Regions from separate parts of the Microlunatus ginsengisoli genome, predicted to be linked through region 2. Evidence: predicted binding sites of a transcription regulator. Region 2 holds the regulator's gene; the other holds the start of a gene.

Region 1 (15,882 bases), on a different contig from region 2:
GACCACCGGCTGCCGCTCGCTCGACGATCAGCGTCTTCAGACCCTCCGAGGCCGCGTACACCGCAGCGCCGAGGCCCGCCGGGCCACCGCCGACGATCACCACGTCGTAGAACTCCTCCGCCGCCGCGGTGGTCAGGCCGACCGCGTCGGCGACCTGGGACAGCGACGGCTGCACCAGCGGCGCGCCGCCGGACGTGACCACCACCGGAATCTGTTCGGCCTCCACGCCGACCGCGGCCAGCAGCCGCTGGCCCTCGGGCTCGTCCACGTTGTACCAGCGGTACGGCACCAGGTTGCGAGCCAGGAAGTCGCGCACCTCGTACGAGGCCACCGACCACGGGTGGCCGAGGATCTTGATCTTGTGCTCGGGCGTCCGGCCCTCCCGCTGCCAGGCGGCGAGCAGGTCGTCGACCACCGGATAGAGCTTCTCCTCCGGCGGCTCCCACGGCTTCAGCAGGTAGTGGTCGACATCGACCACGTTGATCGCGGCGATGGCGGCGTCGGTGTCGGCGTACGCGGTCAGCAGCGCACGCCGGGCGTGCGGCACCAGGTCCATCGCGCGCTCGAGGAAGTCGATGCCGTTCATCCCCGGCATCCGATAGTCGGCCAGGATTGCCGCGACGTGCTCGCCGCGGAGCACCACCTCACGAATGGCCGCCAGCGCGTCCGACCCGGAGTCCGCCCGCAGGATCCGATACTCGTTGCCATAGCGGCGGCGCAGATCGCGCGCCACCGCACGAGAGACCGACTGGTCGTCGTCGACGGTCAGCAGCACCGGACGCCCCTGCCGCGGCTCGGCCTCGCGGGCCCGCGGCTGGGCTGACTCGGTCACGAGCGAACCCCTGCGTCGCAGATCACTGCCGAGCGCGGAGCGCGACCATGAAACGCCGTCACGCACCGACCTCGTCGAGATAGCACCATCGCCAGCGCTCACCCGGCTCTGCGGAGGTGATCACCGGGTGGTCGGTGGCGTGGAAGTGGGCGGTTGCGTGCCGGGCCGGCGAGGAGTCGCAGCAGGCGACGTGGTTGCAGGTCAGGCAGCGGCGCAGGTGCACCCACTGGCCGCCGTTCTCGATGCAGTCGAGACAGATCGGTTCGAAGCCGTCCGGCACCTGCGTCAGCGGCGATGCCTCGAGATGGTCACAGGTAGCCACGTCGGTGGCCTCCTTTCAGATGCGCAGGCCCCATCTTGCTCCGGGGCGCAAGCAGGGCTCGCTTCGGCCACCTTCCACCGGCCGCGGGCCCGAACCGAGCCTGCGCTCAGCCCTCGCCATGTGAGCGCCTCGGTCCCAGCCGAAATTCCAGCCGCGGCCGGAAACTTGGGCCCGCAGCGCCCGAATCGACCCGTGAAATCCACCCGCGGCGGGATTTTCGCGGCCGCAGGTGTGGGAAAGCGACGCACAAGCCGCCCGTGGCGGGATTTTGCGGCGGCAGGTGCGGGAAAGCGACGCACAAGCCGCCCGTGGCCGGAGTCTGGCGCGCCGGTTGCGGGAACGGCGACGCAGGCAGCCGCTCAGGTGCGGGCTCAGCCCGGGGAGCCGGGTGCCCCCGTTGTCCCCGAGGCCCGCGGCGCGGCGGGGCTCAGCCGGGACACCTTCCGGCGGCGCAGTCCGGAGGCGTGCAGCAGGGCGACGATCTCGCGGGAGCTGACCGGCAGCGCGCCCGCCCTGACCGCGGACTCATAGCGCTCGGCGATCACGTCGTAATGGTCCCGTTCGAACGCGCGCGGCGGGATGCCGAGCCCGGCGGCGAAGACATGTAGTTCGTCGTACGAGACGTTGCTGATCAGGTGCGACCAGAGCCGGCCGTGACCCGGCCAGGTCGGCGGGTCGATGTAGACCGCCATCTCAGCCGCTCCGGACGGCCCGCGCGACGGCGTCGTCGAGCAGCTTGCGCCAGCTGCGGACCAGCTCGGGATCGACGTACGCCTTCCACGACCCGAGCGGTCGGGCCGAGGATCCGATGTGGAACGACCGCACGCCCGCGCGCACCAGCCACGGCACGTGCTCCGGCAGCAGCCCGCCACCGGCCAGCACCACCCGTCTGGCGAACTCGTCGGTGCGCGCCCGCGCGACCAGGTCGTCCAACCCGTCGCCGACGCCGCGGGCCGAGCCGGCGGTCAGCACCTGGTCCAGGCCGGGCAGCGTCCGCAGCGTGCGCCAGTTCCGGTCGGCCTCCAGGCACGAGTCGATCGCCCGGTGGAAGGTCCAGCCGAAGTCCGGCGCATCGCCGACGATCTCGTGCACGACGCCTGTGTCGACGTCGGTGTGCCCGTTCAGGAAGCCCAGCACCACACCGTCCGCGCCGGTCGCCCGGTAGTCCGCCAGCAGCCCGCGCAGCCGGGTCACCTCGCCGCCGTCGGTGCCGAAGCCGTCGCGCAGCCGCAGCATCACCCGGATCGGGAGACTCGTGGCGCGCCGGACCTCACCGACCAGCGCCGGCTCCGGCGCCAGACCGCCGTGCTGCATCGTGCCGACCAGCTCGATCCGGTCGGCGCCGCCCGCCTCGGCTCGTTCGGCATCGGCGGCGTGCAGGGCAATGACCTCGAGCAGGCCCCGCGGCGACGCGTCCACGCGGACCTCCTCCCAGCCGACCCGGCTCAGACTTCCGCCGGCTCCGACGGCTCGGGCCGACCAGGCGCAGACTCAGCGCGGGCCCAGCTTAAGAGATCGGGCATCGCCGCCGGTGGATCGACAGGCCCGCGCCGACAGCAGAGCGCGGACGGAGGCGGTCAGCATCGCCGCCGCCATCAGCCCGCTGAACAGTTCGGTGCACTGATGCCAGGACAGCGCGCCGCCGGCCAGCCGGAGTGACCAGGGCGAGATCGCGTACGACACGAGCAGAGCGGTCGTCCCGGCCAGCAGACCGGAGATCCCGAGCAGCGCGGTCCACCGCCGCGGCGATCCGTTGCGCACGGCTTGGACCCGCAGACCGATCGCGCCGGCCGCGGACGTCGCGACCGCGGCGATCCCCAGCCAGGTGTAGACGGTCGCGAGCGGGTTGGCCGGAGCCGAGCGACCGTCGGGCCCGGCGAGCATCAGGACCGTCCAGACCGCCAGCACCAGGACGTATCCCGGTCCGAGGAACAGCGCCGCCAGCGTCCCCGAACGAACCGCCCGGACGGCGACGAAGTCCGCCGCCACGCGGTCGAGGTCGCCGAAGTCGGAGACGGCCCGTCGCTCGGCGTCGAACCGATCCAGCCCGGTGGCCCGGTAGGCCTCCGCCGCATCCTCCAGCCCGTGCCGGACCTCCAGCAGGATGCCGCGCCGTCCGGCCGTCGGCCGCGGCAGCCGCGCGTCCAGCCCGGCCACGGTTGCCTCGATCGGCGAGGTGCCGGACCGCCGCAGCGCCGTCCTCATGACGCACCGCCCAGCACGCCGGCGATGCTGCCGGAGAACTGGCGCCACTCGGAACGCTCCTTCGCCAGCGCGCGGCGACCGGCCGCCGTCAGTGTGTACGTCCGCCGCTTCCGCCCGTTCACCGTCGACCACGATCCCCGGACCCGGCCGGCGTCCTCGAGCCGGCGCAGCGCCGGGTAGACCGTCCCGGTCGGCAAATCCAGCGAGCCACCGGACCGGCGCTGGATCGCCTCGATCACGGCATAGCCGTGCAGCGGATCGGTTTCCAGCACCGCCAGGATCAGCCCGTCCAGGTGACCCTTGACCCGATCGACCGCCATGGGTAGGCAGTCTACCCTTGCCGCCCTGGATCGCCACCCTGACAGGGGATCCCAGGGGTCGCTCAGGGTGTCACGGGCTTTATATGTAGACAGCCTACGTATAGCGTCAGCGACCGTGACAGAAACCTCGCAGGCGGCCACCGAGCCGCACCGGCCACCCATCGGCCCACGCCGCGCCTTCGCGGTCTGGCTGGCCGTTGTCCGGGTCCTCGCGGTGCTGCAGGCGGCGGTGACGATCGGTCAGCCGCTGTCGATCGGGCAGTACCTGGCCGGCCTGTACGACTGGCTCGGTGTGCACAGTGCCGGTGCGACGCTGGTCGAGCTCCTCGGCCTGCTGCTCGCGGTCGCGGCGCTCGGCTACGCCGTGACCGGAGGGCGGGTCTGGCTGCCGATCGCCTGCTGGGCGATGCTGGTCGCGGAGACCGTGCAGACCGGGATGGGGTACGCCCGCATCCTCGCCGTGCACGTCCCGCTGGGTGTCCTCGTCGTCACCGGCGCGGTGCTGCTGGCGATCGGCGTCTTCTCTCGCGGGGCCGGCCGGGCCCGGCCGCGGCGGTCGGGACGATGAGCGGCCCGGGCCGGATCAGCCGGCGGACTCTGCTGGCGGGTGTGCTCGGCGCCACCGGGGCCGCGACTCTCGGGATCGTCGCCGGCTGCGGACGTACGGCCTCGACGGACCAAACCGCCGTCCTGCTGCCGAGCGCGACACCGCTGCCGGAGCGTTTCACCGTCCCGTTCGCCGTGCCGCCGGTCAAGCGACCGATTGCCAGAGAAGCGGGGCTGACGACGTACGACATCGTGCAGCGCACGGCGTGGGCGGAGATCCTGCCGGGGCTGAGCACGGAGATCATGGGCTACGACGGGCTGCTGCCGGGTCCGACGATCCGGGCGCGTCGCGGCGAACGGGTGCGGATCACCCACCGCAACCGGCTGACCGTGCCGACCGTCGTCCACCTGCACGGCGGGCACACTCCGGCCGACAGCGATGGCTACCCGATCGACCTGGTGCTGCCCGAGATCGAGGGTGGCGCCCACCATGGTGGCCTGCACACCGACGAGACCGGGGTGATCACCAAAGGCAGCCGGACCTACGACTATCCGAACGACCAGCCGGCGGCCACGCTGTGGTACCACGACCATCGGATGGACTTCACCGGTCCGCAGGTGTGGCGCGGCCTGGCCGGCCTGCACCTGATCACCGACGAGGTCGAGGAGGCGCTCGACCTGCCCGGCGGCGACCGCGACATCCCGCTGATGATCATGGACCGCTCGTTCGGAGCCGACGGCTCGCTGCGCTATCCGGCCCTCGATCCGGAGCTGGCGGATCCGCCCGGCGTCTACGGCGACTACGTCGCGGGGGTGCTCGGGGACGTGATCTTGGTGAACGGCCGGCCGTGGCCCGAGCTGGAGGTCGACGCGGTCCGCTATCGCTTCCGGATCGTGAACGCCTCCAACGCGCGCCGCTATCGGCTCGCGCTCGACCCGCCGCCGCCATCGGGGCCGTCGTTCGTCCAGATCGGGTCGGACGGCGGGCTGCTGGACGCGCCGGTCGGCCACGACACGATCCAGCTCGCCGCGGCCGAGCGGTTCGACGTGGTGGTCGACTTCGGCGCATACCCGGTCGGCACCGCGATCACCGTGACCAACGCGCTCGGGGTCGGTTCGACTGATGCGGTGCTGCGCTTCCGGGTCGTGCGCGCGGCCCGGGAGACGAGCCGGGTGCCGGCCCGACTGGCCGAGATCGAGCCGCTGGTGCCGGCCCCGGGCGCGACGGTCCGCGAGTGGAGGTTCAGCCGCGGCGGCGCCGGCGGGCCGGCCCACTGGGTGATCAACGGGCTGGCGTTCGACCCGAGCCGGATGGACGCGCGACCGCGGCTCGGCGAGGTCGAGATCTGGCGGTTCCAGACCGACCTGCACCATCCCGTGCACGTGCACCTGTCCCCCTTCCAGGTCCGCCGCCGCGGCAATCGCGGGCCCGGCGAATGGGATCGCGGCTGGAAGGACACCATCGACCTGGCGCCGCTGGAAACCGCCGAGGTGGCGATCCGCTTCGACGACCACGCCGGACGGTTCCTGCTGCACTGCCACAACCTCGAGCACGAGGACATGATGATGATGTCCGCGTTCGAGACGGTCCGCTGAGCGCGGAGCACCCCGCGCCTTGACAGCCGTGTCACGCTCGGAAGGTGCGGACAGAACTGATCGACAAGTGGGTACGCGCCTTTGTCGGCGACACCGCGGTAGTGGACACCCGGCGACCGCTGCTGTTCTGGGAGGACGCGTTCCCGGTGCCGAACTACGCGTACGATCCCGCCGACGTCCGGACCGACCTGCTGGTGCCGAGCCGCAGCGAGCCACCGAGCGGGTTCGATTTCTTCGAGCCGCGCGGTCCGGTCTCCCAGATGTACGACCTCGTGCTCGGCGACCGGACGTTGCCGCGGGCCGCCTGGCAACGCGACGACCCCGCCTTGGCCGACAGGCTCGTCGTGTCCTGGCGCCCCGGCCTGCTGGATCGCTGGCTGGAGGAGTCGGAGGAGGTAGGTGGGCATCCCCGCGACCCGTACAAGCGGGTCGAGGCGCTGGCGAGCACCCGCCACGTCGTGGTCTCGCTGGACGGCGTCACGCTGGCCGACACCACCCGACCGGTGCTGCTGTTCGAGACGGGACTGCCGACGCGCTTCTATGTACCCGAGGAGGATCTGGTCGCGGAGGCGCTCGAGCCGAGCGGGGCGCACAGCTTCTGTCCCTACAAGGGCCGGGCGGATCGCTACTGGAGCGTCCGCGGCCGTCCGGACGCCACCGACATCGCCTGGTCGTACGCCCAGCCGTTCCCGGCCGTCGGCAAGGTGGCCGGTCGGGTCGCGTTCTACAACGAACTGGTCGACATCAGCGTGGACGACGTACCCCTGCAGCGCCCCGACTCGGTGTTCCGCCGCCGCGAGCACCGGCCGGCGGCCGACTGAGCGGGAGCGTCAAGCGCGACGACCGCGGACGATCTCGACCGTGCGAGCGCCGGCAAGCACACCGACGACGGCGGTGATGGCCAGCAGGAACAGCTGGAAGCCGAACAGAGCTGGCGACAAGGCCGAGTTTCGCAGCCCCCCGTCGAAGAAGCCCGAGAGAATGCTGGCAGCGCAGGCCACGGCGAGCAGCCCGGCCGCCCAGGCGGCCCATCGGCGGTCGGTGCGCACACTCAGCCAGGTCAGCAGGATCTGCCCGAGCATCATCGGCATCGGGGCCGCCAGCAGCGCAGCGCTGCTCCAGGCCGTCTCCCAGGCCTTCAACCCGGCGGCGATGCTGAGGAGTCCGCCGGCCAGATCGGTACTGATCAGCGCGCCGACGGCGATGACGAGACGCCGGCTGACTGGCGACAGTCGGCGACGGCGCTGACGGTCTCGATCCACGACGGCGCGAGCGGGTTCGGTCTGGGTCATGGTCCACTCCTTCGCGAGGGCTTGCCTTCGTTCCCACTCTCGTCCTCACCACTTGGCGGGCCCTTGGCCCCGGCTTGGGCCCACGGCCCGGCGGGCTCGCCTAGCCTGGACCGGTGAGGACCGGACGGGTCCGCGCCGAGTGCGGTCGACGCGACGCGCTGCTGTGGGTGGTGCTGGCGGCGGCCCTACTGCTCGGCGGCTGCACGTACTCGCGGCAGGAACCTGGACTGTTCCGTCCCCGGCCGTCGGACCCGGTCAGCATGGTCTCGGTCGGGCCGGAGAACCTACCTCCGGAGCCGACCAACCGGCAGCTACCGGTGCTCGGCGAGCAGATCTGGACGACCGCCGACGAGCTTCCGATCACCGTCCGTTTCGCGGTGCACGCCGTCCGGCGGGTGCCCGGAGCAACCGTGCTCGACTGGTCGGTGACGCCGCTGCCGTCGGCCGGCCTGCGAACCGGCGATCGCACTCCCCGCTCGATCGACCTCGGGCTCGACCGCGACGACAACGGCGATCAGCGGATCTATCTGGTCGACTCGGCCGGACGGGTGTATCGACCGCTGGCGCACAAGGGCGACGAGGACTTCCACCACTGTCTGTGCACACCGTTGTGGGTGGCCCAGCTCGATTTGCGGATCGGCGAGACCAGGCTGCTCCAGCTGGCGCTGGCACCCCTGCCCGCCGGGGTCGATCAGGTCGACGTCGTGCTGGCCAATTCCATCCCGTTCTGGCACGTCCCGGTGACGGCCGACGGGATGGTTCCGCTCGCCGCGCGGTCGGTGGACCTGACCCGCCCGCCGGAGCGTACGGCCGCCGTGTCGTCTGTGCTGCCGTTCACCGAGTCCGACCGGCCGCTCGGCCGGCGCCGGTCCATCGAGCTTCTCCGGGTCGAGTCCGGGCCGTCCGGCACCGCCCTCAGCTGGCAGATCGGCTCCCGGCAGGACCAGGTGTTCCCCGCGTTCTCGTTCGGCTCGCCGCCGGTCGCCGCCTCCTTCGGAGCGACCCCGCGGCTGCGCACCACCAATGTCGCCAGCGGGCCCGTGCTGCGAGTCGGCTCGCGGAGTGCGGTCCTGCACGCGCGATGGATCACCAGCGACCAGCCCGCGCCGGGGTATCGCGAGTGCCTGTGCAGCCACTTCGGTCTGTGGGCCGCCGGGTTACGCAACGCCGGCGGCGTGGCCACGGTCGTCACGGTCTATCCGCCGCTGCCGACCGGCACCCGCCACGTCGAGGTCGAGCTGCCGGGCCTGACGACCGTCGACGTACCCGTCGCTCCGCCGGGCCTGGACCCCGATCGCGCGATGCTCGGCGTCGGCCGGGTGATCGTGCCGACCTGGACGTACGACACCGCGAACCCGCCCGCCGGCTGGCAGACCAGCGACTGGCCGACCCCGCTGCCGGATCCGGCCCAGCTGCGCGACTACATGGCCAGCGTGGACCGGCTGGTCGATCAGCCCCACACCGGCTGACCCGCCCGCCCCGGAAAGTTCGGCCGGGACGAGCCGGACTCCGGGCGGGGACGTACGCGCTCGGCAAGAAACGCGAAACAGGGGGCGACCCCGAAGGGGCGCCCCCTGTTCAGGGCGTTTCAGCGAGCGAGCCTGGACTCAGAAGTCCATGCCGCCCATGCCACCGTCGCCACCGGCCGGCATGGCCGGAGCCTTCTCCGGCTTGTCGGCGATGACGGCCTCGGTGGTGAGGAACAGCGCGGCGATCGACGCGGCGTTCTGCAGCGCCGAGCGGGTCACCTTGGTCGGGTCCGGCACGCCGGCGGCGAGCAGGTCCTCGTACTCACCGGTCGCGGCGTTCAGCCCGTGACCGGCCGGCAGGCCCTTCACCTTCTCCGCCACGACGCCGCCCTCGAGGCCGGCGTTGATGGCGATCTGCTTCAGCGGAGCCTCCGCCGCGACCTTGACGATCTGCGCGCCGATGGCCTCGTCGCCGGTCAGCGACAGGTTCTCGAACGCCAGCTTGGTCGCCTGCACCAGAGCCACGCCGCCACCGGCGACGATGCCCTCCTCGACGGCCGCCTTCGCGTTGCGAACGGCGTCCTCGATCCGGTGCTTGCGCTCCTTGAGCTCGACCTCGGTGGCCGCGCCGACCTTGATCACGGCGACGCCGCCGGCCAGCTTGGCCAGCCGCTCCTGGAGCTTCTCGCGGTCGTAGTCGGAGTCGCTGTTCTCGATCTCGGTGCGGATCTGGTTGACCCGGCCGGCGATCTGGTCGGAGTCGCCGCCACCCTCGATGATGGTGGTCTCGTCCTTGGTCACCACGACCGAGCGAGCGGAGCCGAGCAGCTCCAGCCCGACGCCGTCGAGCTTGAGGCCGACCTCCTCGGAGATGACCTGGCCGCCGGTCAGGATGGCGATGTCGGTCAGCATGGCCTTGCGGCGGTCGCCGAAGCCCGGCGCCTTGACCGCGACGGACTTGAAGGTGCCGCGGATCTTGTTCACGATCAGCGCGGCCAGGGCCTCGCCGTCGACGTCCTCGGCGATCACGACGAGCGGCTTGCCGCTCTGCATGACCTTCTCCAGCACCGGCAGGACGTCCTTCAGGTTGCTGATCTTGGAGTTGACGATCAGCACGTACGGGTCGTCGAGCACGGTCTCCATGCGCTCGGTGTCGGTCACGAAGTAGGGCGAGATGTAGCCCTTGTCGAACCGCATGCCCTCGGTGAGCTCGAGCTCCAGACCGAAGGTGTTGGACTCGTCGACGGTGATGACGCCTTCCTTGCCGACCTTGTCCATCGCCTCGGCGATGATCTCGCCGACGCTCGGGTCACCGGCGGAGATGGAGGCGGTGGCAGCGATCTGCTCCTTGGTCTCCACGTCCTTGGCGGCGGCGGCCAGCTGCTCGACGACGGCGGCGACGGCCTTCTCGATGCCGCGCTTCAGGCTCATCGGGTTGGCGCCGGCGGTCACGTTGCGCAGGCCCTCACGGACCATGGCCTGGGCCAGCACGGTCGCGGTGGTGGTGCCGTCACCCGCGACGTCGTCGGTCTTCTTGGCGACCTCCTTGACGAGCTCGGCGCCGATCTTCTCGTACGGGTCCTCGAGCTCGATCTCCTTGGCGATGCTCACACCGTCGTTGGTGATGGTGGGCGCACCCCACTTCTTCTCGAGCACGACGTTGCGGCCCTTCGGGCCGAGGGTCACCTTGACGGCGTCGGCGAGCTGGTTCATGCCCCGCTCGAGGCCGCGTCGCGCCTCGGTGTTGAACTGAATGAGTTTCGACATTGTCCTCCGCGAGTCCTCCCGCGTTCAGGCGGCTCGGGAGCCGCCAGCTGGTTGACATGATGGTCTCGGATAACCCCACCGGCAGTGCCCGCGACGGTCGCCCCGGAACCGGGACTCACTACCCACGAGGTGGCACTCTCACCTGGAGAGTGCTAATCCTGTTTTAGCACTCTACCCCATCGAGTGCAAAGGCCCTGGGCGCGGGTTCGGGGGCTCGTACGGCCTCGGCAGCCGCCCCGGGACGTGGTGACCACTCCCAGCCGTCATCACACGAGTGTTACCCGACGCCGCTACGGTGTGCACGTGTCCGTGAACGATCAGTCCGCCACGCCCGTCTCGCCGAACGCCGCCGGCGAGGCCGCCGTGAAGTTGAAGGCCAGCCACCCGCTCGCCCTGGCTCCGGTCACGTCGCCGGCGAGCTCGGTGGACGGGTTCATCCGCGAGTTCCTCCGCGAGCTCAACTTCGGCCAGGGCGTCGCACTGTCATTCTCCTCCATCAACGACCAGTACCTCGCGCTCGCCCGCACGGTCCGGCACTACCTGATGGCGCGGTGGTTGGGCACGCTGCGCCGCCAGTTCGAGACCCAGGCCAAGGGCGTCGCGTACCTCTCGGCGGAGTATCTGCTCGGCCGGCAGCTGGGCAATGCGCTGCTGGCCACCGGCCTGACTGACATCGTCGAGGAGGGCCTGGCGAAGTGCGGGATCGACCTCGCCACGCTGCGCGCGCAGGAGGTCGAGCCGGGCCTCGGCAACGGCGGTCTCGGCCGGCTGGCGGCCTGCTTCATCGACTCCCTGGCCACGATGAGCGTGCCCTGCGTCGGATATGGCATTCGATACGAGTACGGGATCTTCCGCCAGACCTTCGAGGACGGCCGCCAGGTCGAGCAGCCCGACAACTGGCTGGCCCTGGGCTCGCCGTGGGAGTTCCCGCACCCGGAGGCCGCCCAGATCGTCAACTTCGCCGGCCATACCGAGACGTATGAGGAGGACGGCACCGTCCGGAGCCGCTGGATCCCGGGCTGGAGCGTCCAGGCGATCCCCTACAACTACATGGTGCCGGGCTACCAGAACGGCCGGGTGAACACGCTCCGGCTCTGGTCAGCGGTCGCCACCAACGCCTTCGACCTGCGCATCTTCAACTCCGGCGACTACGCCGAGGCCGTCCGCGCCCAGACCTTCGCCGAGAACATCTCCAAGGTGCTCTATCCGGAGGACTCCACTCCGCAGGGCAAGGAGCTGCGGCTGCAGCAGCAGTACTTCTTCGTCTCCGCCTCCATCCACGACTTCATCGACAACGTGCTGCCGGCTGACTTCGACCTGACCCACCTCCCGGATCGAGTCATCTTCCAGCTCAACGACACCCACCCGGTGATCGGCGTGCCGGAGCTGATGCGGGTCCTGGTGGACGAGAAGGACTTCGACTGGGACGACGCCTGGGAGATCACCAAGAAGTGCTTCGCCTACACCTGTCACACCCTGCTCCCCGAGGCGCTCGAGGTCTGGTCGGTCGATCTGCTCGGCCGGCTGCTGCCGCGGCACCTGGAGATCATCTACCGGATCAACGACGAGTTCCTGGACGAGGTCCGCGAGCGGTTCGGTGACGACGAGCTGCGGATCCGCCGGATGTCCATCATCGCCGAGCACCCCGAGCGGTCGGTCCGGATGGCGTACCTGGCGACCGTCGCCGGCTCCAAGGTCAACGGGGTCGCCGAGCTGCACTCCCAGCTGCTCCGCGACAAGGTGCTGCCGGACTTCGACGAGTTCTATCCGGGCAAGTTCATCAACGTCACCAACGGCGTCACCCCGCGGCGCTTCATCCGGCTGGCCAACCCGGCGCTGTCGGAGCTGATCACCGACGCCCTCGGGGTGGGCTGGCTGACCGATCTCGAGCGGCTGCGCGAGCTGGAGCCGTACGCCGAGGACGAGGAGTTCAAGGAGCGCTTCCGCGCGGTCAAGGCGCACAACAAGCGTCGGCTCAGCCGAGTCCTCGTCGATCGTGACGGGACGTCGGTCGACGACGACCACCTGCTGGACGTGATGGTCAAGCGGCTGCACGAGTACAAGCGGCAGACCCTGAAGCTGCTGCACATCGTGACGCTGTACGACCGGATCACCTCCGGCGAGGTGAAGCCGGCCGACATCGTGCCGCGGACGTTCATCTTCGGCGCCAAGGCCGCCCCCGGCTACCGGATGGCGAAGGAGATCATCCACCTGATCAACGCGGTCGGCTCGGTGGTGAACGCCGACCCGGCGGTCGAGGGCCGGCTCAAGGTGCTCTTCCCGCCGAACTACAACGTCACGCTGGCCGAGAAGGTCATTCCGGCTGCCGACCTGTCCGAGCAGATCTCGCTGGCCGGCAAGGAGGCGTCCGGCACCGGCAACATGAAGTTCGCCCTGAACGGCGCGCTGACCATCGGCACCGACGACGGCGCCAACATCGAGATCCGCGAGCTGGTCGGCGACGACAACTTCTTCCTGTTCGGTCTGCTGGAGCCCGAGGTCGAGGCGCTCTATGCCAAGGGGTACGTCCCCAGCTCCTTCTACGAGTCCGACGAGGGCCTGCACCGGGCGATCGACATGATCGCTCGCGGCACCTTCTCCGGCGGTGACCGGGGCGTCTTCGACGGGCTGGTCTCCAACCTGCTCTACGACGACCGGTTCATGGCACTGGCCGACTACCGCGCCTACATCGACGCGCAGGACGAGGTCGACAAGGCCTATCTGGACGAGGACCGCTGGACCCGCTCGGCGATCCTGAACGTCGCCCGGACCGGCTTCTTCTCCTCGGACCGGTCGATGCGGAACTACATCGACCGGATCTGGCACACGCCGCCGTCGTTCTGAACTGCTCCGCTCGGGCAAGCCCTCGCTCCGCGCTCCGCTGCGCTCGAGGCCCGCTCGTTCGTCGTGTTTCGTGATGGAACGGAAAAGCGTGTTCCATCACGAAACACTCCTGCACTCGCGGGCGCGCAGCGTCGGTGTGGGGCGGGATGTGCGCTGAGCCTGTCGAAGGGCACCCCTGCGACCTCAACACGTGCCCTGAGCCTGTCGAAGGGCACACCCGCCACCCCCCACACGTGCCCTGAGCCTGTCGAAGGGCACACCCGCCACCACACACGTGCCCTGAGCCTGTCGAAGGGCACACCCGCCATGACGGAAGCGGACACTCGGACTCGTCTGGTGCGTGACGGCCGGCGTGTCGGGCTCATATCCGGACACTCGGGCCCGTCTGGTGCGTGACGGCCGGCGTGTCGGGCTCATATCCGGACACTCGGGCTCGTCTGGTGCGTGACGGCCGGCGTGTCGGGCTCATATCCGGACACTCGGGCCGAAATGTGATCCTCGGCCGGCCGGCTGGGCCCCGTACGCGCCGAATTGCATATGCGGGGAATGCAATCGGGCGACGGTGAGTTGTCGCCTGTCGTGGCGGAGACCGAGGTGCGACGAGCCGACGTAGGGCTGCGATCCGAGCGCGGTCCGGTGCTGCTCAGCATCATGCTGGGCGTCGGGCTGGTCGCGATCGACTCGACCATTCTCGCCACCGCGGTCCCCTCGATCGTCCGCGACCTGGGCGGGTTCGCCCAGTTCCCCTGGCTGTTCTCGATCTATCTGCTCACCGCCGCTGTGTCGACGCCGATCTTCGCCAAGTTCTCCGACATCCACGGGCGCAAGCCGGTGATGCTCATCGGTGTCGCCCTGTTCGTACTCGGCTCGATCCTGTGTGGGTTCGCCTGGAACATGACCGCGCTGATCGTGTTCCGCGGGCTGCAGGGGCTCGGCGCCGGTGCGATCCAGCCGACCAGTATGACGATCATCGGCGACCTCTACAGCCTCGCGGAGCGGGCCAAAGTGCAGGGGTACGTCGCCAGCGTCTGGGCGATGTCGGCCGTCGTCGGCCCGACCCTCGGCGGTGTCTTCTCCGACTTCCTCACCTGGCGCTGGATCTTCTTCGTCAACGTCCCGCTCGGGGCGCTCGCGGCGTGGATGCTGTTCCGGCACTTCCACGAGGACGTCAACCGCGGTCGGCACACCATCGACGTGGCGGGCGCGGTGTTGCTCACCTTGGCCAGCACGATGCTGATCTTCGGGCTGCTCGAGGGCGGCGTGCTGTGGTCCTGGCTGTCACCCTGGAGCATCGGCGTGCTCGGCGTGGGTGTGCTGCTGCTCGCCGCCTTCGTCGGCGTGGAGCGGAAGGCGGCCGAACCGATCGTGCCGGGCTGGGTGTTCCGCCGCCGGCTGTTGGTCGGTGCGAACCTGACCAACCTGGCGGTCGGCGTGATGCTGATCGGCCTGACCTCCTACGTCCCGCTGTACGTCCAGGACGTCCTCGGCACGAGTGCGCTGGTGGCTGGCTCCGCCCTGGCGGCGCTGACCATCGGCTGGCCCATCTCCGCCTCGCTGTCGGGCCGGATCTATCTGAAGATCGGCTTCCGCAACACCTCGTTGATCGGGTCGGTGATCGCCGGCGCCGGCGCGGTGCTGCTGATCCTGTTGAACGCCGGCAGCAGCGTGTGGTGGGTGGCGCTGACTTGCTTCGTCATCGGTCTCGGGATGGGCCTGGTCGCCAGCCCGACGCTGGTCGCCGCGCAGTCGTCGGTGGACTGGAGCAGCCGCGGCGTGGTGACCGGCACCAGCATGTTCGCCCGCTCGATGGGCAGCGCGGTCGGCATCGCCATCTTCGGCGCGATCGCGAACGCGGCGATCGGGACCCAGTCCCACGGCAGCACGAGCAACGGCGTGCCACCCGCCATCTTGGAGCCAGCCCTGCACCAGGTCTTCGTGGCCGCCGCGCTGGTGGCCGTGCTGATGCTGGTGGCGGTGGCGATCATGCCGCGCCGCGCCCCCGGCGCCCTCGCGTGACTGTGCTCTGCCGGCGGGCGCCGGTCACCTGACCCCGCCGCTTCCCCCATCCCGCCCCACCCCGGAAACTGTGCAGCTGTTGCAGCGACACGCCGGTGAAGACTGCAACAGCCGCACACTTTCCGAGCTCGGGCGGAGCGGAGCAGCCCGCGGCGAGGTGGCGTCACAGGCAGCAGAAGGGGGCGCCGAGGACCGCGAGGCGGCGGCGCAGAAGCGGGGCGCGCGGAGCGGGCGCGGGCCCACATCATTAGCCGGCGAGTTCGGCGACGATCGGTACGACGTCGGCGATCGAGTCGACGATCCGGGTCGGGCGATAGGGGAACCGGGCGACGTCGTCTCGCCGGGTCGACCCGGTGAGCACGAGCACCGTCCGCAGGCCGGCCTCGATCCCGGCGATCACGTCGGTGTCCATCCGGTCCCCCACCATCACGGTGGACTCCGAGTGCGCCTCGAGCTGGTTCAGCGCCGAGCGCATCATCAGCGGGTTGGGCTTGCCGACGTAGTACGGCTCGATCCCGGTGGCCCGGGTGATCAGCGCCGCCACCGACCCGGTCGCCGGCAGCGTGCCGAACGGGGAAGGTCCGGTCGCGTCCGGATTGGTGGCGATGAAGCGGGCGCCACCCTCGATCAGCCGGATGGCACGCGTGATCGACTCGAACGAGTACGTCCGCGT
Region 2 (15,882 bases):
CTCGCCCTCGGTCTGGCGTACGCAGCGGAGGCGTGCGGCCGACGCGACCGGATCGGGCCCTGGCTGGACGCGTGCGAGGCAGTGCTCGACGCGGGGCCGCCGCCGGCGGGCTGGCGCGACTCGCGGGCCGCGCTGCTGATGATGCGCGGGCTGATCGGGACGCCGGCCGACCGGACCACCGAGGCGCTGGCGCTGATCCGCACTGCCGTCGACCTCGAGCGCGTGGCGGGTGAGTCCGAACCACGGACCGCGCTGCTCGCGCTCGGTGCGGCGCTGGAGCGGGACGGCCAGTTCGGGCCGGCCGTCGACGTGCTGACCAGGCTCTGGGACGCCCGCGACCACTCCGGCTGGTCGGATGGCGTGGTGCTGCAGCTGGCCGGATTGTTGGGATTCGCGCTCCTTCGACTCGGCCGGTCCACGGAGGTCGAGCTGCTCCTGCGCGACGCGCTGCCGCTCGCGTCACGCGCGGACGCCGAGTGGCGGGTGGCCGACTCCTCCGCCGCCATGCTGCGGCTGGTGCAGGCCCGCTCGGCATACGTGCAGGGACGACATACTCAGGCGCGTGACCTGCTCGTCCGTGCGGGCGACGCGGGCGGCGCATCGCGGGTCGCCACCCAGGTCGTCCGCCGCGTGTTCCTGGCCGACGCCGAGCTCGCCTGCGGTTCGCGGGCCGACGCGCGCGCGGCCCTGGCCGAGGCCCGCGAGATCGCCGACAACGAGGCGATCAACCCGCCCGTGCGAGCGATGCTGGAGCATGCCGAGAACCGGCTGGGCCGGGGCGCCGCGCGAACGGCGATCCGGTCCGGGGCACTGGTCGAACCGCTGACCGACCGCGAGTTGGCGATCCTGCGCGCGCTCGCGGGATCGGCAAGCCGGCGGGAGATCGGCGCCGCCCTGTATCTGTCGATCAACACCATCAAGGCCTACAGCAAAAGCCTCTACCGCAAGCTCGGGGTGAACTCGCGGTCGGCGGCGGTCGCGACCGGGAGGGAGCTCGGCCTGATCTGACTCTGAACCAGGGCAGCCCACCCCGGGTGGTTGTGGGCGCGGGGTGTGCCGTGAATGAACCGATCACCCGCACACTGGCGTGGTGCCTGCCCGGATCACGATCACCCTTCGGTGGACCTGTTCGCCGCAGCTCGCCGAGCTGATCGCGGACCGGTTCGACCTGATCGGCCGTCCAGGCGACTGCACCCTGCTGCTGGACGGTCTCGACCAGGCCGCCCTTCGCGCTCTGCTCGCTCTGCTGTGGGACGCTGGGCACGAGGTGGTCGCGCTGACCTCGGAGCCGCCGCCGGGCACCGCTTCGCCGACGGAACTCCTCCACGCATCCTGCGCCGGCTCGATGCCGGCGAGGAAAGCCTTGCCGAGTTGACGGTGCTGCCAGTGCGGTCAGGACACCGGCGGTTCGGGGTCGGTGGCCAGGTCGATGCGCATCTCGATCGCATGTTGATCGAGCAGCCCCGCGTTCAACACCAACTGTTGGAGCGCGGTCGTCCAGCTGTCCCAATAGGGGCGGTCGGGTTCTGCCGCGATCGCGGCGATCAACTGCCGTCGGAACGGCTCGCGGTCGCCGTTGAAGCAGGTCTGGACGATGGCGGCGCACAGGCCGAACACGCGGGACTGCCACGGTGCCTCGAAGACGAGTTCGCCGTTGCGGCGCGGCGGGGCCGCGATCCCGTCGACATCCAAGAGGTCTGCTTTCACAGCCGCGCCACGCCGATCATCGAGTCCCGGGTGACGAGCTCGGCGAGCTCGGTCTCGGACAGCTCCTCCGTGCCGGCCGGTCGCTCGGGCACGACGAGGTAGCGCACCTCCGCGGAGCTGTCCCAGACCCGGACCTCGACGTCGTCCGGCAGGTCGCAGCCCATCTCTTCGAGCAGGACCCGCGGCTCTCGCACCATCCGCGCCCGGTAGGGCGGTTCCTTGTACCACCCCGGCGGGAGCCCGAGCACGTCCCAGGGGTAGCAGGAGCACAGCGTGCAGACCACGACGTTGTGCACACCCGGTTCGTTGGCCACCGCCACGAAGTTCTCGTCCGAGTCGAGACCGAGTTCGTCCAACGCCGCCGGACCGTCCTCCAACAGGCGTGCCCGGAAACCGGCATCGACCCAGGCACGAGCGACGGCTCTGGCGCCGTTCATCGGTCCGACATCGTTTTGATAGAAGCTGGTGACCGCTTCGATATAGCCCTCGGGTACGAGCCCCTTCTCGGTCAACAACTCCTCGAGAGCTGCGGCGCGGCGCTCGACCGGCGACGGGGGTGTGGGGTGGTGATGGTCGCCGTCGCGGGCTTGGCTCATGCCGGCTCCAGATAGTTGTCCCATAGATCGACGTTCACGGTAACGCCGGGCTGGCCGTCGTTCCAGAGCTCGTCGGCGTCGAAGCGCACCGAGTAGGTGGCCTCGCTGACTCGATGGACGGAGTGGGCCTCGACATCGGGGATGCTGAACCAGCCGTCGCACCGAGTCACGACTCCGACGTGACCGCGGACGTACCCGGGACAGCGAGTGTGACCGGGCGGATGCATATTGCGAACCCGTACGCGGTCGCCCACGCTGAACCGTGAGCGCCCGACCGGCGGATCGATGATGGTGTCAGCCTTCCCCGGCCGGGACAGCGGGTACGGTCCGCCGGCGCGTTCCTCGAGCTCGGCGCGCGTGACGATTCCGGACTCGACCGCCAGGGTCGCAAGAGCGGTCAGCCACCGTTCGTAGTACGACGCGGTCAAGTAGTCTGCCGGGTCCATCCGCTCGACCGCATGGCGATGGGCACCGGGGCTGGCGTTCGCGAGATGTTGGACCAACACTCCGAACAGCACGAAGGCGGCGGCTTCCCACCGCGCGGGAGGGCCTGGATTACCAGGCTGGACGACCACCGGCCCGAAACCCTGGCGCCCACCCAGGTCGTTGATCCCGTCCACACGGTGATCGTACGCAGCACGGACCGGCTCACACCGCCGAACGCGACGCCGAAGCGGCTGTAACGGTTTGCGACCTACGCGGAACAAATCCAGTGACCGGCGCTCGGTCGGCTCGATCCCACCATGGAGGACGTCATGCCCCATCTGCTCACCACCGCCGCACGTGACACGGTGCTCGTGCAGAGCAACGAGCCGGACCGAAACCGGCTTCTGACATTCCGCCGCGACCCGACAGCGGACGCGCTCGTCGAATCCGATCCGGTCGAGACCGGAGGCGCCGGCAGCGGAATGGCGCACCTCGCCTCCCAAGGGTCGGTGGCGATCGCGCACGGCGGCGACGCGGTGTTCGTGACGAACGCTGGGAGCGGCGATGTCAGCCTCCTGGCTTTCACCGAAGGCGGCCCGGTTCTGGTTGACGTCGCCGAGACCGGGGGTACGCCGGTCAGCGTGACCGAACGTGGCGGTCTGCTCTACGTCCTGGACAGCGCCCGAGCGTCACTGACCGGCTTCACCTGGCAATCCGCCGGTCTGGAGCCGGCGCCCGGGCCGCGGCGGGAGTGGGATCCCCAAGGCGCGCCCGCGCAGGTCGGGTTCAGCCCGGACGGAAGCCATCTCGTCGTGACCGAACGTGCGGCGGACCGGATCGTCGTCTTCCCGGTCGAGGCTTCGGGCGCCCTGGGCGAACCGGTCGTTCACGCCTCCTCAGGTGTCACCCCGTACGGTTTCGGATTCACGTCGACCGGCGTGCTCGTCGTGACCGAGGCATTCGGCGGTACGGCGGAGAAGTCGGCCGTCTCGTCGTACGCGCTGGCGAACGGATCACTGACGCCCATCTCGACCTCGGTCCGCAATGGCCGAACCGCGCTGTGCTGGGTCGCGGTCAGCCCGAACGGCGGGCTCGCCTACGGCGCCAACTATGGCGACGGCGCGGTCTCCCGCTACGACATCTCCGCCGACGGCCGCCTGACCCTGGGCGGACCCGCCGTCGACGTCGCGAACGACCAGGCGCCAGGACTGCGAGACCTCGACCTCGCCCGCGACGGTCGACACCTCTACGCGATCGATGTCGACTCCGGGCACCTCCTCGGCTGGACCGTCGACCAGTCGGGCGATCTCACCCGCGTCGACCGCCTGTCCGGATTGCCCTCCACCGCGGCCGGGATCGCGGCTACCTGACCGATGTCGTCGGCCCACGCCGGCAGGAGACGCGTCCGCGCCGCGGGCGTGCTCAGCCACCGCGGACAGCAAGCATCGAGCAACCATCCACCTCATCGATAGGACCTCTCGTGAAGATCGATACGCCTCATCAGCCCCGGATCCTCCGCCGCAGCGCGCTCGGTGCCGGCGCGGCCGCCCTCGCGCTGATTCTCGGCGCCGCCAATCCCGCCCAGGCGGCTTCCGCGTGCCGGGAGCTCCGCGGCAGCTACACCGAGCACGCCGTCAGCGCCGATTGCCAGTCACCGGTCGCCCTCTGCATCGCCGGCATCTACACGGGCCAGATCGAGGGCGCCTTCTTCGGTCAAGCCACCAGCATCACTACCACCGCCGACACCCCGACCACCGGCGTGGCCATGTTCACGTCGGACTCCACCATCGCTGCAACGATCGGGAAACGGCACGGAACACTGATCATCAAGAACGCCGGCGCGTTCGCGGCCGGCAACGGCGGACCGATCGTCGACCTGCAGACCATCATCGCCGGCACCGGCCAGCTCGCGGGGGCGACCGGAGCACTGCGAGCGAGCGGGACCTTCTCACCCACCTCCGGCGGCCAGTCCCGCTACGAAGGCATTCTGTGCTTGCGCTGACCAGGAACGCGCCCGAAATCGGTCGACGCGGCGGCCCTGGCTACGTGTCGAAGATCAGCGGCACACCGTTGACCAGCGCCACGGTGGCGGTGCCGAGATAGGCGGCGGCGCACAGGAAGCAGCCGGATGCCTTCCAGCCCGGGCTGTTGAGCAGCTCGCCGACCCCGCGGCAGGCGAGACCGCCGGCGCCGAGCGACACCACCACGATGATGCCGAGCACGATCCCCGTCTCCGCGCTCGACGGCAGGAGCTGGGTCAGTGCCACCGCAGCGTTGGCCACCAGGCCGAGCACGATCGCCGCCACCACCCCGAAGCGGGGCAGCCGGGCGTGCTGGACCACGGCCGCCTGCTGGACCGACGGTCCCCGGCTGCCGGCGTACTGCCTGGCGGCGTCCTCGTAACCGGTCGCCGGTTCGGTCGCCGCCACGGCGCTCCCGTCGGGATCCGTCATGCTCACCGTGATCTCCCCTCCGGCCCCATCATCTCGCCAGTGCGCATGATCGGAGTAGATCCATCGGGATGTAACCGGAACGATCGACTCCGTTCTCGGCACCGTCACCTGTCGTAGTAGCGGCCTAGCGTCTCGGCCCTGACCGCCTCGAAGCTGCCGGCGTCGATGCTGTCCCGGATCCGGTCCACCAGCGAGACGATGAACCGCTCGTTGTGGATCGTGCACAGGGTCGAGGCGAGCATCTCCTTGGCCTTGAACAGGTGGTGCAGATAGGCCCGGGTGTAGTTCGCGCAGGTGTAGCAGTCGCACTCGTCGTCGATCGGCACGTACGCCCGGCGCGACGCCGCGGTGTTCACGTTGAACCGGCCGTCGCGGGTGTAGACGGCGGCATTGCGCGCGACCCGGGACGGGTTGACGCAGTCGAAGGTGTCGGCGCCGTTCTCGATGCAGGCGAAGAAGTCGTCCGGCTCGGAGATGCCGAGCATGTGCCGTGGCTTGTCCTCCGGCAACTCGGAGCTGACCCAGCCCGTGATCGTGCCGAGGTTGGCCTTCTCCAGCGCGCCGCCGATGCCGAACCCGTCGAAGCGCTGGCCGTCGACGTCCAGCTGCGCCAGGCCGCGAGCGGCGGCCCGGCGAAGGTCCTCGTACTGCGCGCCCTGGACGACGCCGAACAGCGCCTGGTACGGCCGGTGCCGGCGCTGCTCGGTCAACAGTCGGTGCTCGGCCAGGCACCGCGCGGCCCACGCGTGGGTCCGCCCCACCGAGTGCTCCTGGTAGCCGCGGGTGTTCATCAGGGTGGTCAGCTCGTCGAAGGCGAACATGATGTCGGCACCCAGCTGGTGCTGGATCCGCATCGAGATCTCGGGGGTGAACCGGTGCCGGCTGCCGTCGAGATGGGAGGTGAAGGTCACGCCGTCGTCGTCGACAGCGGCCAACCGGGTCTTGCCCTCGGCGATCACGTCGTCGTTCGCCAGCCCGGAGGTATCCATCGCGAGCACCTTCTTGAACCCGACGCCCAGGCTCATCACCTGGAAGCCGCCGCTGTCGGTGAAGGTGGGACCCGGCCAGTTCATGAATCGGCCCAGGCCGCCGACCCCGTCGACGATGTCGGCGCCGGGCTGAAGGTAGAGGTGATAGGCGTTTGCGAGCACCGCCTGCGCGCCGAGCGCGGCCATCGATTCCGGCAGCACCGACTTGACCGTGGCCTTGGTGCCGACGGCGACGAAGGCCGGCGTGCGGATCGACCCGTGCGGGGTGGTGATCACGCCGGTTCGGCCCAGCTGCCCCGGGAGCCGGCTGCCGACCTCGAAGCCGAACCCCGGGTCTGCGGAGATCCGTTGCGGGCGCTGGTGGTCGACGGGCTCGGGCGCGCCCAGCCTGATCGGGCTCATCGGTGGCTGCCCTTCGACAAGCTCAGGGCACGTACGTCGCCGACCACGTGCCCTGAGCCTGTCGATGGGCACACCATCCGCACGGTCATCGCAACCTCAGCGCGGCCAGCGCGACGACGCCGGCAGTCGATGTGCGCAGCACGGTGTCGCCGAGCGACACGGCGCGTCCTCCGGCACCGGTCAGCAGCTCCAGCTCCCCGGGCGCGATACCACCCTCGGGCCCGATGATCACCAAGACCTCTCCCTCGTCCGGTACGCTCACCGCGCCGATCGGTTCGCCCGCCTCCTCGTGCAAGATCAGCGCGCGCGCGGCAGTCGCGACCCGCCCGGCGAGCCGACGGGTGTCGAGCGGGTCTGCCACCTCGGGCACCCGCAGCCGGCGGGACTGTTTGGCCGCCTCGCGAACGGTGGACCGCCAGCGGGTGAGTCCCCGTTCGACCCGATCGGCGCCCCATCGGGAGATCGACCGGGACGCCTGCCACGGGATCACTTCGTCCACGCCCGTCTCGGTCAGCATCTCGATCGCCAGCTCGTCGCGATCGCCCTTGGCCAGTGCCTGCGCGGCGACCCACCGCACCTGTCGCGTCGGCTCGACCAGCACCTCGGCCACCTCGATGCTCAGCGCGCCGGCATCGAGCTCCACCACCGCACCGCGGACGCCGCGGCCCCGGCCGTCGGCGATCACCAGCTGCTCGCCGGCCCGGATCCGACGTACCTTCACGGCGTGACGCCCCTCCGGGCCGTCCAGCCGGACGCGATCGCCGATCGCTGGTGTGCCGAGCTCCTCGATCAGGAAGACCGCATCACTCAAGATTCGTACTCACTGCCCGGCGAAGGCGTCCCGCAGCCGGCCGAACACGCCCCGTCCGTGCTTTTGCACCGTCACCTCGGGCCGCGTCTCCTCGCGCAGTTCGGCGAGCTGGCGGAGCAGCTCGCGTTGCTCGTCGTCCACCCGGGTCGGCGTCTGGACCAGCAGCGTGACCCCGAGCTGGCCGCGACCCGAACCGCGCAGCCGCGGCACTCCCTTGCCGTCCACGGCGATCCGGGTGCCGGACTGGGTGCCGGAGGGCACGCTCACCTTGACCGTCGACGTCTCCGCGCTCGCGTCGGGCAGATCGGCCTCCAGCGTCGCGACGTCGACCTCGGTGCCCAGCGCGGCCGCCGTCATCGGGATCTTCACCACCACCTCGAGATCGTCGCCCTCACGCCGGAACACCTCGTGCGGCGCGACGTTCAGCTCGACGTACAGATCGCCGGCGGGGCCGCCACCGGGACCGACCTCGCCGTGCGCGGACAGGTGGATCCGGTTGCCGGTGCTCACCCCGGCCGGGATCTTGACGTTGATGGTGCGGGTCGAGCGGACCCGGCCGTCGCCGGCACACTCCGGGCACGGGTCGGGGATCACCGTGCCGTAGCCGCGGCAGGTCGGGCAGGCCTGGGTGGTCCGGATGTCGCCGATGAACGAGCGCTGGACGTGGGTGACCTCGCCCTGACCGTGGCAGGTCTGGCAGGTCACCGGCTCCGAGCCCTCGGCCGAGCCGGAACCGGAGCAGCGTGGGCAGAGCACGGCGGTGTCGACCCGGAGCGGCTTGGTGATCCCGAACGCCGCCTCGGCCAGCTCGAGGTCCAGCCGGACCAGCGCGTCCTGACCGCGGCGGACCCGCGACCGCGGGCCGCGCGACGCCGTCTGGCCGAACATCGCGTCGACCAGGTTGGTGAAGTCGAAGCCGCTGGTGCCGAACCCACCGGCGCCGAAGCCGCCGGTGAACCCGCCGCCCATGCCGCCGCCGAGCGGGTCGCCGCCGCGGTCGTACAGGTCGCGTTTCTTCGGATCGGACAAGACCTCGTACGCCTCGGCGACCTTCTTGAACCGATCACCGGCGTCGGCCTCGGTCGCGACGTCGGGGTGCAGCTTCATCGCCAGCTGGCGGTAGGCCTTCTTGATCTGCTCGGCCGACGCGTCTCGCGGCACGCCGAGGATCTGGTAGTAGTCCGAGCTCATCGTGTGTTGATTCATCCTTCGGATAGGAAGCGTCCGACGTAGCGAGCTACGGCGCGGACCGATGCCATGGTCGAGGGGTAGTCCATCCGGGTCGGACCGACGATGCCGAGGGTGGCGAAGGCGTCGGCCTGGCTGCCGTAGGGGCTCGCGACCAGCGAGGTGGTCTGCAGCTCCTTGAACGGGTTCTCCTGCCCGATCCGGACCGTGACGTCGCCGTCGGTGCTCGCCTCACCGAGCAGCCTCAGCAGCACGACCTGCTCCTCCAGCGCCTCCAGCACCGGACGGACCGCGGTCTCGAACTCCTGGCCGAACCGGGTCAGGTTCGGCATCCCGCCGACCACGACCCGGGTCGAGCTCTCGCTGCCGAGCATCTCCAGCAGCGCGGCGATCCCGGCCTGCCCGATCACCGACAGCGAGGGCGGCAGCTCGTCCACCAGCTTCTGCAGCCGGGCGGCCGCCTGGGTCGAGGAGTTGCCGACGGTGGCGGCGTTGAGGTGGGCCCGCAGCTCGGCCAGCGTCTGCTCGTCGTGCTCGGGCAGCTCCAGCGCCCGCTGCTCGATCCGGCCGGTCGAGGTGATCAGGATCAGCAGCGCCCGGCTGGTGGTCAGCGACACCACCTCGACGTGGCGCACGGTGGAGTGGCTGAGCGTCGGATACTGCACGATGGCCACCTGCTGGGTCACCTGGGCGAGCAGCCGGACGGTGCGCAGCAGGATGTCGTCGAGGTCGATCGCCCCGGACAGGAACGTCACGATCGCCCGCTGCTCGGCCGGCGACAGCGGCTTGACGCTGCCCAGCCGGTCCACGAACAGCCGGTAGCCCTTGTCGGTCGGGATCCGGCCGGCGCTGGTATGGGGCTGGGTGATGTAGCCCTCCTCCTCCAGCGCGGCCATGTCGTTGCGGACGGTCGCCGGCGAGACACCGAGATCGTGTCGGTCGACGAGCGCCTTCGACCCGACCGGCTCCTGGGTGGAGACGTAGTCGGCGACGATGGCGCGCAGCACCTGCAGCTTGCGGTCGTCCATGGGTTCTCCACCTCCTCCGGGATCGAGTCGCCGCCGGGTCCGCTTTGGCACTCGGACAGACGGAGTGCCAGTCTATCGCGGTGAGCACACCCTTCCCCGCAGCGAAGCTCGGCGACTGGCACGCGGTCGCTCAGGGCGTACACGTGCTGGTGGCCGAGCCCGCCGGCGTCAACCTCGCGCTGGTCGTGGGTTCCGATCGCGCGGTCGTGGTGGATGCAGGGTCGTCGCCCGCCCAGGGACGGGCGCTGCGCGCCGCGGTCGGGTCGGTCACCGATCGGCCGCTGGCGGCGGTGGTCGCCACCCACTGGCACCACGACCACGCCTTCGGGCTGGCCGGTTTCGCCGGGGTGGAGACGATCGCGCACGAGAGCGTACGTCCCCGGCTGGCCTCGGCGGCCGCGGCCGAGGAGGCGGATCGGCTCGGGTTCGCCGCGACCGAGCTGGCGCTGCCGACCCGGGAGCTGGCGCTGGCCGCCGCCCTGGACCTGGGTGGCGGCCGACGGGTGGAGGTGGTGCACCTCGGCCGCGGGCACACCGACGGCGATCTGGTCCTGGTGGTCCCGGACGCCGATCTCGTGCTCGCCGGCGACCTGGTGGAGTCGGCCGGACCGCCCTCGTACGGGGCGGACTCCTGGGCGCACGAGTGGCCCGCCACCCTGGACGGCCTGATCGGACTGATGACCGCGACCACCCGGGCCGTGCCGGGCCACGGTTCGCCGGTGGATCGCGAGTTCGTGTTCGAGCAGCGCGGCCGGGTCGCGGCCGTCTCGGGCGAGATCAGCCGGCTCGCCGGCCTCGGCGTCTCGGCGGAGCAGGCCGAGTCCCGCGGCACCTGGGCGCTCCCCTTCGACGCGGTCCGCCCAGGCCTCGACACCGCCCTCGCCCAGGTCCGCTCCGGCCCCCGCCGCCCCACCCTCCCACTCGCCTGACCTCCCCCCTCCTCCGAGTTGTCAGGTTCTCAGCGCGCTATAGCTCGCTGAGAACCTGACAACTCGGGGGCAATGGGGAGTTATCCACAGATTGCATTCCGCGAACCTGAGGACGCCGATATCGGGCCGAGCATGTCCGACATGTACGCGGCCACAGAACACCTTCCGGCCCTGGCGAGCCTTGCTCGCCGGCAGCTCGGAGCGATCCACCGACGCCAGTTCGACACCTGCAATGTCCCCCGCGGCTACGTCGCCGCGCAGGTCACAGCGAGTCGCTGGACCGCGATCGGAGACAACGTCGTCCTCCTCCAGAACGCCCCTCCCACCCGCGCCCAGCTCATCTGGCTTGCGGTCCTCGACGCGCCGCCGCCGGCCGCCATCGGTAGTCACACAGCGCTCGAGCTCGCCGGCATGGACCCGATCGCGGCCGAGGCATCGCTGATCCACCTGATCGTCGTGCGTGGGTCGACCCCGACGCCGCTGCCCGGTGTGCGTATTCACGAGTCGCGGCGGCTATCGCCGGACGACATCATGAGACGGGGCGGTCCGCCGCGTACCCATCCCGCGCGATCGGCCGTCGACGCCGGTGCGTGGCAACCGTATCCGCGATTCGCGTGCCTCATGGTGACGGCAGCCGTCCAGCGACGGATCTGCTCGGTCGCCGACCTCGAGCGGACGCTCGAGGAGGTCGGACGGGTCCGCCATCGGGCCTACATGCGACTCGCGGTCCAGGAGGCGGCGGGCGGTGCGCACACGCTCGGCGAACAGGATCTGACGCGCATGTGCCGGCGCTTCAACCTGAAGCCACCGACCCGGCAGGCCCGCCGGAGGGATCCCTCGGGCCGCTCCCGCTATCTCGACGCCGAGTGGGAGCTGTCGAACGGGGAGATCGTCGTGCTGGAGATCGATGGTGGTCACCATATGCAGGTCGAGCACTGGGAGGCCGACATGCGCAGGGAGCGCGCGATCGTGGTGAGCCGGCGACGGGTGCTCCGGGCCACCAACTTCGAGATCCGGCTGGATCCGGGGTCAGTCGCCCGGGACCTGATCGCGCTCGGCGTCCCGACCACGGGCGAGTTGTCAGGTTCTCAGCGAGCTATAGCGCGCTGAGAACCTGACAACTCCGGGAACGGGGGTCAGACGAGGCCGGACTGGTAGGCGATCACGACGAGCTGGGCGCGATCGCGGGCGCCGAGCTTCACCATGATCCGGCTGACGTGGGTACGGGCGGTGGCCGGGCTGACCACCAGGCGCTCGGCGATCTCGGCGTTGTTGCATCCCTCGCCGATCAGGGCCAGCACCTCGCGCTCGCGCTCGGTCAGGCTGCTCAGCAAGGGGTGCACCCGGCGGGTCCGGGCGCCGCCCTGCAAGGTCTCGATCACCCGCCTCGTCACCGACGGCGACAGCAGCGACTCCCCTACCGCCGCGAGCCGGATCGCGCGCAGCAGGTCGTTCGGCTCGGTCTCCTTCACCAGGAAGCCGGCCGCACCGGCGCGCAGCGCGGCGAAGACGTTCTCGTCGGACTCGAACGTCGTCAGCATGACCACCCGGGTGCCGGCCGTCTCCGGGGCGGCGACGATCTGGCGGAGCGCCTCGATGCCGTCCAGGCCGGGCATCCGGATATCCATCAAGATCACGTCCGGCGGGTCCGCCCGGGCCAGCCGGACCGCCTGCCGGCCGTCCTCGGCCTCCCAGGACAGCCTCAGATCGTCCTCCGACTCGGCCAGCACCCGCAGGCCCATCCGGATCAGCTGTTGATCATCGGCAATGCCCAGACTGATCGTCTCGCCGCTGATCATGCATCCACCGGCATGGTGACCGCCGGCAGCACGGCGCTGACCTCGACCCCGCCGCCCGGCCGAGGACGTACGTCCACCCGGCCGCCGACCGCCGCCGCGCGCTCCTGCATTCCCCGGATCCCGTTGCCAGACAGCAGTTTCTCGGGCCGGACGACGGGTCCGTGATCACTGACCGTGATCAGCAGCCGGTCGTCCCGACGGGCGATGTCGATCGACGCGGGTGCGTCCGCGGCGTGCCGGACGACGTTGGTCAGTGCCTCCTGGACGATCCGGTAGGCCGCGTGGTCGACGGCGGCGGGAAGTTCGGCCCCAATGTCCCCGCCGGCCCGGATGTCACCGCCGGTGCCGATGTCGCCGTCGGTGCGGACGTCCACGTTCCGCCCGGCCGCGCGTACGGCCGCGACCAGGTCCCCGAGCCGGTCCAGGCCGGCCTGCGGCGCGGTCGGCTCGGGTCCGTCCTCGCGGAACATGTCGAGGGTCTGCCGCAGCTCGGCCAGGGCGTCCTTGCTCGAGGACCGGATGGCCTCCAACGAGGCGGCGACCTGCTCGGGCCGCCGGTCCAGCACGTGCAGGGCCACCCCGGCCTGCAGGTTGATCACCGACAGGCTGTGCCCGACCACGTCATGCACCTCGCGGGCGATCCGCATCCGCTCGGCGTAGACGTACCGGTCCCGCTCGGCCTCCCGCTCGCGCGCCTCCGCGTCGCGCCGCGATCGGCGCAGCACCAGGAACAGCGCCGGCAGGATGACGGCCGCCGAGCCGAACAGCGCCGCCGGCAAGACCGCGGCGTCGAGCAGGCCGCCGTACGGCTGCCGCCAGAAGCCGGCGGACATCATCACCGGCAGCGCCGCCAGCCACGGCAGCCACGCCCGCAGTGGGAGCCGGTCGGCCAGCGCCAGCACGGCCAGCGCCGGCGCGAGCAGCGCGGGACCGTACGGACCACCCGCGGCCAGGAACGCGGTGGTCCCGGCCACCACCGCCAGGTACGCCGAGCGCGGGAAGACCCGTCGCAGTGCGAGCCCGACCACCAGCACCGCGATACCGACGCCGATCAGCCACGGCAGCGACCAGGCGGTCGAGACCAGGTTCGGGTCGGGTCGCCGGAACGGCGGGCCGCCACCCATCCGCATCGGCGGGCCGCCCCGTGGGCGCCCGTCGTCCCACCACTGCTGCCAGCGCGTGCTCGCCCAGGCGAGTGAGCCGACGGCGACGCCCAGCGCCGCGTCGATCGGCAGCACCCGGCGGAAGTCGGCACCCGGCATGCCACCGAGCCTAGGCGAGCCGGGCGGGTGGATGCATCGGCCGGATCGCGTAGCCGTCGTACGTCCGTCGACGTACGCGAACTGTCGCTTCCGGGGCGATGCGGGACGCCCGGCCCGAGGGCAGGCTGGCAGCCATGGATCATCACCACTTTCCACCGGGCGGACCGGACCCCGCCCACGCCTTCTCGTTCGCACCGTTCCTGGGAGGACTCATGTTCCTGCTGTTCCTGCTGCTCGTCGCCGGCACCTTGTTCTATCTGGTCCGCACCGGCCGGATCTCCGCACCGCCGTGGGTCGCCGCGCGCACCTCTCCGGAGTTCGAGGCACGCAAGATCTTGTCCGAGCGCTTCGCCCGCGGTGACATCACGACCGACGAGTTCATGGAGCGGGCCAGCGTGCTCAACTGGACGCCGGGAGTCGAGCCGGCCCGCGCGAAGAGCACGCGCAAGAAGACGTCCTGACCGCTCGCCGACTGGCGAGGAAGCGGGCCGTCGGGCTATGCTGAACTCAACGTAAGCGCTTTCGCAGTCGGCGGGAGCGCCCGGCGAGGAGGATCGCATGGCGCCCGAGGCGGCCAGGATCGCAGTCATCGGCATCCACGGACACGGGGCGTCCCACGTGCTCAACGCCGGGCGCGTGGGGCGGCTCGTGGCGGTGGTGGACCCACGGCCACCGCAGCCACAGACGCCGGCCGCCGACGACGACGTGCGGTGGTTCACCGACCTGGATTCCTTGCTGGCCGCGGATCTGGCGCTCGACGTCGCGGTGCTGTGTACGCCGTTGCATACCCACGCGGCGATGACGACGACGCTGCTGCGGGCCGGACTGGACGTGCTGCTGGAGAAGCCGCCGACCACCACCCTGGCCGAGTTCGAGGCCCTGCTCGCGGTCTCCGCCGAGACCGGGAGGCTGTGTCAGGTCGGCTTCCAGAGCCTCGGCTCGCAGGCACTGGAGCGGGTCGACCAGCTCGTGGCGTCCGGCGCGATCGGCACGGTCAGCCACCTCGGCGCGGTCGGCACCTGGGTCCGGCGCCGGGCCTACTGGCAGCGCGCGGCGTGGGCCGGCAAGCGCAGCCTGGACGGCCGTCCCGTGGTCGACGGGGTGATCACCAACCCGCTGGCGCACGCCACCGCGACGGCCTTGCGCCTGGCCGGCGCGCGACGAGCGGTCGACGTGACGTCGATCGACCTCGCACTGTTCCGCGCCAACGACATCGAGGCCGACGACACGTCGTCGGTCCGGATCGAGACCGAGGCGGGTCCGACCGTCATCGGCGCCTTCACCTTGTGCGCCGAGACCGAGCGGCCGCCGTCGGTCACCGTCTACGGCAGCACCGGCAGCATCCGGCTGGACTACACCCTGGACCGGGTGCACTGGACCCACGACGGCGGCACCGTGACCACCGAGCACGAGCGGAGCGATCTGCTCGCCGACCTGATCGCCGCCCGCACCGACGGCACGGCGCTGCTCAACCCGCTCGCCGACAACGGTGCGTTCATGCGGGTGATGGAGGCAGTCCGGACCGCGCCGGACCCGCAACCGATCCCGAGCGCGTACGTCCGCTGGGAGGGAGAGGGCCTGGACGCTCACCCGATCGTCCCCGGCATCGACGCGGCCCTCGCACGGGTGGCCGACGAGGACGTGGCCCTGCACCGGGTCGTGAAGTTCTCGACGAGCTGGAGCAGGTTGAGAGCCTGACCAGCAGCTAACCGACGACGAGGGTGCCGTCCACCCGGCGCGGGATGCCGAGCGGATTGTCGTCCTGCAGGGCCGGCGGCAGCACCGACGCCGGCGCGTCCTGGAAGACCACCGGTCGCTGGAAGCGCCGGGCGGCGGTCGCGCCCACCGAGGTATGGATCGAGGTCGTGGCCGGCCACGGACCGCCGTGGTGCTGCGACCAGGTGACGGCGACGCCGGTCGGCCAGCCGCCGAACAGGACCCGGCCGGCCAGCCCGGACAGGGTCTCGGCCAGCGCGCGGACGTCCTCGCCCGGCGCCGCGTGGACGGTCGCCGTGAGCGAGCCCTCCAGCGAGCCGAGCACGGCGTCGCGCTCGGCCTCGTCGGCGTAACGCACCAGCAGGGTCACGGGACCGAAGCACTCGGCCAGCAGGGTGTCCGGATCCGCCACCACCGCGGCTGCCGTCGTGGCCAGCACGGTCGGCGCCGGCACCTCGTCGGTCGCACCCTCGCCCTGGCGTGCGATCACCTCGACCGACGCGTGCCCGGTCAGCGCTTCCAGCCCGGCGTGGAAGCCCTCCTCGATCCGCCCGTTCAGCAGCGGCGCGGGTTTCG

What was found. Region 2 encodes HrcA, which represses chaperone genes, less so after heat shock. Its sites were predicted from a motif close to TTGGCACTCGNNNNNNNCGAGTGCCAA; they were not measured.
Region 1: a site for HrcA is predicted at 10,513-10,539, ahead of groL (chaperonin GroEL). Genes of this name have one in related genera too.

Annotation. Positions count from the first base shown of each region.
Region 1 covers NZ_BAABAB010000051.1:80,665-96,546, forward strand. Annotated here, with positions in the region: gene ABD747_RS24945 (NAD(P)/FAD-dependent oxidoreductase) at 1-832, opposite strand, end outside; gene ABD747_RS24950 (UBP-type zinc finger domain-containing protein) at 891-1,154, opposite strand; gene ABD747_RS24955 (DUF4031 domain-containing protein) at 1,526-1,846, opposite strand; gene ABD747_RS24960 (copper homeostasis protein CutC) at 1,848-2,573, opposite strand; gene ABD747_RS24965 (permease prefix domain 1-containing protein) at 2,646-3,359, opposite strand; gene ABD747_RS24970 (helix-turn-helix transcriptional regulator) at 3,356-3,679, opposite strand; gene ABD747_RS24975 (hypothetical protein) at 3,795-4,247, shown strand; gene ABD747_RS24980 (multicopper oxidase family protein) at 4,244-5,821, shown strand; gene ABD747_RS24985 (DUF427 domain-containing protein) at 5,866-6,642, shown strand; gene ABD747_RS24990 (hypothetical protein) at 6,652-7,113, opposite strand; gene ABD747_RS24995 (hypothetical protein) at 7,227-8,582, shown strand; gene groL (chaperonin GroEL) at 8,721-10,349, opposite strand; gene ABD747_RS25005 (glycogen/starch/alpha-glucan phosphorylase) at 10,653-13,193, shown strand; gene ABD747_RS25010 (MDR family MFS transporter) at 13,773-15,209, shown strand; gene ABD747_RS25015 (HAD-IIA family hydrolase) at 15,457-15,882, opposite strand, start outside.
Region 2 covers NZ_BAABAB010000010.1:285,758-301,639, reverse strand. Annotated here, with positions in the region: gene ABD747_RS08600 (LuxR C-terminal-related transcriptional regulator) at 1-1,008, shown strand, start outside; gene ABD747_RS08595 (hypothetical protein) at 1,091-1,375, shown strand; gene ABD747_RS08590 (hypothetical protein) at 1,393-1,692, opposite strand; gene nthA (nitrile hydratase subunit alpha) at 1,704-2,303, opposite strand; gene nthB (nitrile hydratase subunit beta) at 2,300-2,923, opposite strand; gene ABD747_RS08575 (lactonase family protein) at 3,059-4,099, shown strand; gene ABD747_RS08570 (DUF3224 domain-containing protein) at 4,210-4,731, shown strand; gene ABD747_RS08565 (hypothetical protein) at 4,772-5,188, opposite strand; gene tgt (tRNA guanosine(34) transglycosylase Tgt) at 5,287-6,573, opposite strand; gene ABD747_RS08555 (16S rRNA (uracil(1498)-N(3))-methyltransferase) at 6,659-7,384, opposite strand; gene dnaJ (molecular chaperone DnaJ) at 7,394-8,575, opposite strand; gene hrcA (heat-inducible transcriptional repressor HrcA) at 8,587-9,600, opposite strand; gene ABD747_RS08540 (MBL fold metallo-hydrolase) at 9,681-10,529, shown strand; gene ABD747_RS08535 (hypothetical protein) at 10,662-11,639, shown strand; gene ABD747_RS08530 (response regulator transcription factor) at 11,666-12,328, opposite strand; gene ABD747_RS08525 (sensor histidine kinase) at 12,325-13,590, opposite strand; gene ABD747_RS08520 (hypothetical protein) at 13,601-13,726, opposite strand; gene ABD747_RS08515 (SHOCT domain-containing protein) at 13,725-14,051, shown strand; gene ABD747_RS08510 (Gfo/Idh/MocA family protein) at 14,149-15,288, shown strand; gene ABD747_RS08505 (aldehyde dehydrogenase (NADP(+))) at 15,296-15,882, opposite strand, start outside.